2 linked regions of the Anaeromyxobacter diazotrophicus genome follow. Each later gene encodes a partner of the first gene's protein in a complex. Links are inferred from orthologs where the notes say so. Each region holds a gene or a part of one and is shown on either strand. Other genes may lie near its edges.

Evidence for each region. Proteins that work in one complex are often made in the same cells at the same time.
Region 2: the proteins of HWY08_RS11500 (region 1) and HWY08_RS13245 are in contact, whole or in part, in a cryo-EM structure (PDB 7NYH), measured with the Escherichia coli proteins. The link is inferred for Anaeromyxobacter diazotrophicus from one-to-one orthologs.

What each region holds. Positions count from the first base shown.
Region 1 is NZ_BJTG01000005.1:56,224-59,294, forward strand. What follows is about bases 34-2,958. They hold HWY08_RS11500 (NADH-quinone oxidoreductase subunit J family protein), read right to left. Parts: upstream 1,787-2,958; coding sequence 1,280-1,786; downstream 34-1,279. Other genes in these bases: HWY08_RS11485 (hypothetical protein), read right to left, coding at 34-431; HWY08_RS11490 (hypothetical protein), read right to left, coding at 445-819; nuoK (NADH-quinone oxidoreductase subunit NuoK), read right to left, coding at 975-1,277; nuoF (NADH-quinone oxidoreductase subunit NuoF), read right to left, coding at 1,788-2,958. Also shown: more of HWY08_RS11485, read right to left, coding at 1-33; more of nuoF, read right to left, coding at 2,959-3,071. UniProt on the Escherichia coli protein: NDH-1 shuttles electrons from NADH, via FMN and iron-sulfur (Fe-S) centers, to quinones in the respiratory chain. The immediate electron acceptor for the enzyme in this species is believed to be ubiquinone.
Region 2 is NZ_BJTG01000006.1:61,254-64,089, reverse strand. Bases 29-2,718 are described here. They hold HWY08_RS13245 (NADH-quinone oxidoreductase subunit A), read right to left. Parts: upstream 1,713-2,718; coding sequence 1,344-1,712; downstream 29-1,343. Other genes in these bases: nuoB (NADH-quinone oxidoreductase subunit NuoB), read left to right, coding at 2,413-2,718; HWY08_RS13240 (NADH-quinone oxidoreductase subunit A), read left to right, coding at 1,883-2,320; HWY08_RS13250 (NADH-quinone oxidoreductase subunit B), read right to left, coding at 790-1,344; HWY08_RS13255 (NADH-quinone oxidoreductase subunit C), read right to left, coding at 259-786; HWY08_RS13260 (NADH-quinone oxidoreductase subunit D), read right to left, coding at 29-242. In the rest of the region: more of HWY08_RS13260, read right to left, coding at 1-28; more of nuoB, read left to right, coding at 2,719-2,836. UniProt on the Escherichia coli protein: NDH-1 shuttles electrons from NADH, via FMN and iron-sulfur (Fe-S) centers, to quinones in the respiratory chain. The immediate electron acceptor for the enzyme in this species is believed to be ubiquinone.

The DNA of each region.
Region 1 (3,071 bases):
CCGACCGCGGCGTAGCCGGGCGGGGTCGCCATTTCGCTGGCGCACACCTCGACCGGATCACCCGCCCCGAAGCCGTCCCCGTCGAGATCGGCGAAGAGCGGCCGCGTCTTGTAAGCGGCGGGATTGGCGTCGTCGCAGTCGTCGCCGAGGAGCGAGTAGCCGGCGGGGAGGTAATAGCCGGTGCACACCGGGACCGACGTGCCCGCCCCGTGTCCGTCGCCGTCGAGGTCGCGGTAGAGCATCCGGACCTGCCACACGCTCGGATCGCGATCGTCGCAGTCGTCGGCCGAGCCGACGAGGTCGCCGTCGAGATCGCCGGCGCCGACGGGGACCCCCGCGTCGGACCCCGTCGCGGGCGACGGCGGCTCGGCGGCGCAGGCCAGCGCGACGAGGAGGAGGAGGCCCAGGAGCGACGGGCGGGCGGACGGCATCCGGCGCGCCGGGTTACGGGTTCACGCGGGTGAGCTTGCAGGCGGGGAAGTAGTAGTTGACGTACGGGGTGACCTGGAACACGTGCTGGCCGGGCTTCGCCATGGCGAGGAGCGCGAGGCGCTCGCAGGACTCGAGCCGCCGGCGCAGCTCGTAGTTGGGGTTGGTGGTGCTCTCGCAGGTGTAGGCGAAGGTCCTGTCGGAGGCGGCGGGGTCCCCGTCCACGACGCCCCTGACCGTGAACCTGCACGCGTACGGGTCGTAGGAGAACGCGTCCACGGCCGTGAAGACGACGGGCGGGGGCGGCGTGGCCTGTGCGCTGGCCGTGGAGGCCCGGCCCGACACGGCGACGACCGCGGCTGCGGCAACCGCGAACAGGACGCGCTTCATGGCTCCCCCCCCCTCACGTGACTCAGCGTGAGGGAACGGAGCGTCGCAAGAACCGCACGGTCCGTCAACGCGAAACGGCGACCGCGTCGGATCGCCGCGCCGCTCGAGACCCGGGAGGGGGCGGAGCGTCGCGATCGAGCGCCGCCTCGGCGGCCTCAGTTCTTGAGCGCCGTGACCTCGTCCACGTTGAGCGTGCCGCGGGTGCGGAACACCGCGATGACGATGGCGAGGCCGACCGCCGCCTCGGCGGCGGCGACCGCCATCACGAAGAAGGCGATGGCGTGGCCGTTCAGGTTCCCGCTCTGCCGCGAGAAGGCGAGGAAGGTGAGGTTCGCCGCGTTGAGCATGAGCTCGATGCACATGAACACGACGAGCATGTTGCGCTTCACCACCACGCCGGCGAGGCCGATGGAGAAGAGGACCGCCGCCAGGGCGAGGTAGTAGTTGGCCGGGACCATGGTCAGATCCTCTGCTTCGCGACCACCACCGCCCCCACGATGGCGACCAGGAGCAGCAGCGAGGTCGCCTCGAAGGGCAGGAGGTACTGGGTGTAGAGCAGCCGCCCCACCGCCTTGACGGTGCCGAACTCGGGGCCGACGAGCCGCATGGGCATCGGGCCGAGGTCGCTCACCGCCTTCACCACCACCGCCAGCACCCCCAGCGCGCCGAAGGCGCCCCCCACCTGCATCAGCTTCACCCGGCCGCGGGCGTACTCCTCGTCCTTGGTGGTGAGCAGCATGATGACGAAGAGGAAGAGCACCATGATGGCGCCGGCGTAGACCAGCACCTGCAGGAAGGCGAGCAGGTGCGCGGTGAGCAGGATGTAGATGCCGGCCAGGAAGAAGAACGAGACCACCAGGCTGATGGCGGCGTTGACCGGGTTGCGCGCCACGATCACGCCGGCGGCGCCGGCGATGAGCGGCACGGCGAAGATCCAGAAGACCACCATCTCGGCGGTGTCGGACATGTCAGGCCCTCATGCCGCCGACGACGGCGTCGCGGCTCTCCTGCGTCTTGCCCCAGGCGTGATCGCCGAACGGACAGCGCCGCTCGGTGATGTGCCGCTCGAACTCGGCGCGGAACTTCTTCACGAAGCTCTGCACCGGCATGGCGGCGGCGTCGCCCAGCGCGCAGATGGTCTGGCCGCCGATGTTGTTCGCCATCTGGGCCAGCTTGTCCACGTCGCCCGGCTGGCCGTGGCCGTGCTCGATCTTGTGGACGAGCGCCTCCATCCACGGCGTGCCCTCGCGGCAGGGCGTGCACTGGCCGCAGCTCTCCTCGGCGTAGAACTTGGAGATGCGGGAGAGCGCGCGGACCATGCAGGTCGAGTCGTCCATCACGATGACGCCGCCCGAGCCGGCCATGGTGCCGGCCGCCTTGAGCGCGTCGAACTCGCAGGAGACGTCGATCTCGTCGGCCGTCAGCACCGGCGAGGAGCTGCCGCCCGGGATGACGGCCTTCACCTTCCGGCCGCCCACGATCCCGCCGCAGTCCTCCATGATGAGCTTCTTCAGGTTGTAGTGGACCGGCTTCTCGTAGACGCCCGGCTGGTTCACGTGGCCCGAGACGCAGAAGAGGCGCGTGCCGCCCGACTTGCCCACCCCGAGCGCCGCGAACGCCGCGCCGCCGTGCTCCACGATCCAGGGGATGTTGGCGATGGTCTCGACGTTGTTGATGATGGTCGGCTTGCCGTAGAGCCCCACCACCGCCGGGAAGGGCGGCTTGAGGCGGGGGTAGCCCTTCTTCCCCTCGAGCGACTCGAGCAGCGCGCTCTCCTCGCCGCAGATGTAGGCGCCGGCGCCGCGGTGCACGTGGATGTCGAGCGCGAAGTCCTTGCCGAGCACCTTCGGCCCGAGGATGCCGGCCTGGTAGGCCTCGGCCAGCGCCGCCTCGAGGATGCGCGCCTGCCGCGCGAACTCGCCGCGGATGTACACGTACGCCGTGTGGATGTCGTTGGCCCAGCAGGTGAGGGCGATGCCCTCGATGAGCATGTGCGGCTCGTGCTCGATGATGTAGCGGTCCTTGAACGTCCCCGGCTCGGACTCGTCGGCGTTCACCGTCAGGTAACGGGGCCGCACGTCCTTGGGGAGGAAGGTCCACTTGAGGCCGGTGGCGAAGCCGGCGCCGCCGCGGCCGCGCAGGTTCGACGCCTTCACCTCGTCGACGATGGCGGAGGGCGGCAGGGCGAGGCCCTTCTCCAGCGCCCCGTAGCCGCCCGCGCTCTTGTAGGAGGCGAGCGTGGCGCTGTCCTT
Region 2 (2,836 bases), on another replicon or contig:
TTCATCTCGACGATCGTCTCGCCCTCGAGCGCGACCACGGCGCGGGTGACGCCGTGCATGGCGGGGTGGCTCGGGCCGAGGTTCACCACCATCTGCCGGCCCTTGAGCGGCGCGTCGAGCGCCCCCTCGTAGCCCCGCGCGTGGTGCTGCCCCTCGAACGGCCGCGCGGGCTCGCCCGCGCCGAAGCTGCCCGGCGTCGCCTGCGGATCGCGTCCGCCCATCCCGTGGGAATCGGTGGCCATCGCTGTCGCGCCCTCGCTAACCGTCACGCCCGGCGGGCCCCGGCCCGCGGAAGATGTCGCCGATCTCGCGCTCCTTCACGAGCGGCTGCCGCCCGCGGAGCGGATAGTCCTTGCGCAGCGGGTGCCCCACGAACTCGTCGTACATGAGGAGCCGGCGCAGGTCCGGGTGGCCGCGGAACTTGAGGCCGTACATGTCGAAGCAGTAGCGCTCGAACCAGTCGGCGCCGCGCCACACCGAGGTCACGCTCGGCAGCTCGAGGTCGCCCTCGGGCACCTTCACCCTGAGGCGAAGCCGGTGGTTGTGCACGGTCGAGAGCAGGTTGTAGACCACCTCGAACCGCGGCTCGACGCCGAGGTAGTCCACCGCCGTGATGTACGGCGCCATGTTGAAGGCGAGCGCGGGCTCGGTCTTGAGGAACCGGCACACCGACGCGATCTCGCTCTTGCGCACGAAGATGCAGTCGTCGCCGCCCACGCCCTCGTACGGCTCGTACACGTCGCCGGGGAAGCGCGCGGCCAGCGCCTCCAGCACCGCCTTCGCCATGCGCTACCTCCGCTCCCCGCCACCCTGGGCGAGCGTCGGCACCTGGGCGCGGTCGATGAGCTTGTGCTGCTGGTCCTGGATCTTGCGCTGCAGGAGCATCAGGCCGTCGAGCACCTGCTCCGGCCGCGGCGGGCAGCCCGGGATGTAGACGTCCACCGGGATGACCCGGTCGATGCCCTGCATCGTGGCGTAGTTGTCGTAGAAGCCGCCGGAGCTGGCGCAGACGCCGAAGGCGATGACCCACTTCGGCTCGCTCATCTGCTCGTAGACGCGCTTCAGGATGGGCGCCTGCTTGCAGTTGATGGTGCCCACCACCAGCAGCAGGTCCGCCTGGCGCGGCGAGAAGCGCGGCACCTCGGCGCCGAAGCGCGCGATGTCGTAGCGCGCCGACGAGACGCTCATGTACTCCATCCCGCAGCAGGCCGTGACGTACGGGTACTGCCAGAGGGAGTTCTTCCGCGCCCAGCCGAGGCCCTTCGAGACCATGCGCTGGAAGAAGCCGGTCGCCTCCTCGCGGCGGGTGGCGATGACCGGGGTCGTGTCGAGATCGGAAGCCACTAGTCGCTCTCCATGTCGAGCGCGCCCTTCTTCCACACGTAGGCCAGGCCGATGACGAGCGTGAAGGCGAAGAACGCCATCGCGACGTAGCCCGGCCAGGCGAGCTCCTTGAGCAGGACCGCCCAGGGATAGACGAAGACCGCCTCGACGTCGAACACGATGAACAGTAAGGCGACCATGTAGAACTTCACGCCAAACCGCTCGCGCGCGCTGCCGACGGGATCGGAGCCGCACTCGAAGACGCTCGACTTCACCGCGCTGGGGTGCCGCGGGCCGAGGAGCGTGGCCGCGCCGACGAGGACCACCGCCAGGAGCCCGGCCATGAAGAAGGCGACTGCGAGTGGAAAATAAGTTTGAAGGGGGGTCATCGTCTCCCTGCCCGTGGAGGAGCCCAACGTAGGAGCGAGTGCGCCCCCTTTCCTGCGTCAACCTGTAATCATTGTCAAACGAAATCCCCCGCTTGACAGACTGTGCCCGGGCGGGGTATTCCGCCTCCCGCCTTTCCCTTCATGCACGCCTTTCGCCGGGAGCGAACCCGATGGGCTATGGATTCGGCGCGGTCTTCGCCTTCGCTGTGGTGGCCATCGGCTTCGCGGCGATCGCCCTGACGGCCGGGCGCTTCCTGCGGCCGAACTTCCCCGAGGCGGCGAAGGCCAGCATCTACGAGTGCGGCGAGAAGCCCATCGGCACCGCGTGGATGAATTTCAATCCGCGGTTCTATCTCGTCGCCCTCGTCTTCGTGATCTTCGAGGTCGACATTGCCCTCACCTTTCCGGTGGTGGCCGTCTTCAAGGAGTGGGTGGCGTTCAGCCCCCGCACCGGCCTCATCGCGCTCGCCGAGCTGCTCCTCTTCACCGGCATCCTGGTCGTCGGGCTGGCCTGGGTCTGGGTGCACGGCGATCTGGAGTGGGTGAAGAAGCTGGCGGAGCTGGACGAGCGCCCGGCGCAGCGGCCGGCCGCGCGGAAGGCTGCCTGATCGCATCTACGAGCGCAGGGCCCCGCGGGGGAATGAGGCCGGGGGGAGCTGACGTTCCGTCTCACACGCAGTCGCGAGGAGAGTCGGACGCAATGGCTTCGAGCAACCTGGTGGACGCCGGCATCGGCGGCGACGTCCTGCTGAGCCACACGAGCCAGCTCGACGACCTGATCAACCTGGCGCGCACCAACTCGCTGCACTACCTGCTCTTCGGGCTCGCCTGCTGCGGCATCGAGCTCATGCAGACCGGCGGCCCGCGCGCCGACCTCGACCGCTTCGGCGCCGTCTTCCGCGCCAGCCCGCGCCAGTCCGACTTCATGATCGTGGCCGGCACGCTCACCTACAAGATGGCCGAGCGCTGCAAGCTGCTCTACGACCAGATGGCCGAGCCCAAGTACGTCATCTCCATGGGCTCCTGCGCCAACTGCGGCGGGCTCTTCCAGGCCTCGTACTCCGTGTGCAAGGGGGTCGACAAGGTCATCCCGGTGGACGTCTACGTCCCGGGCTGCCCCCCGC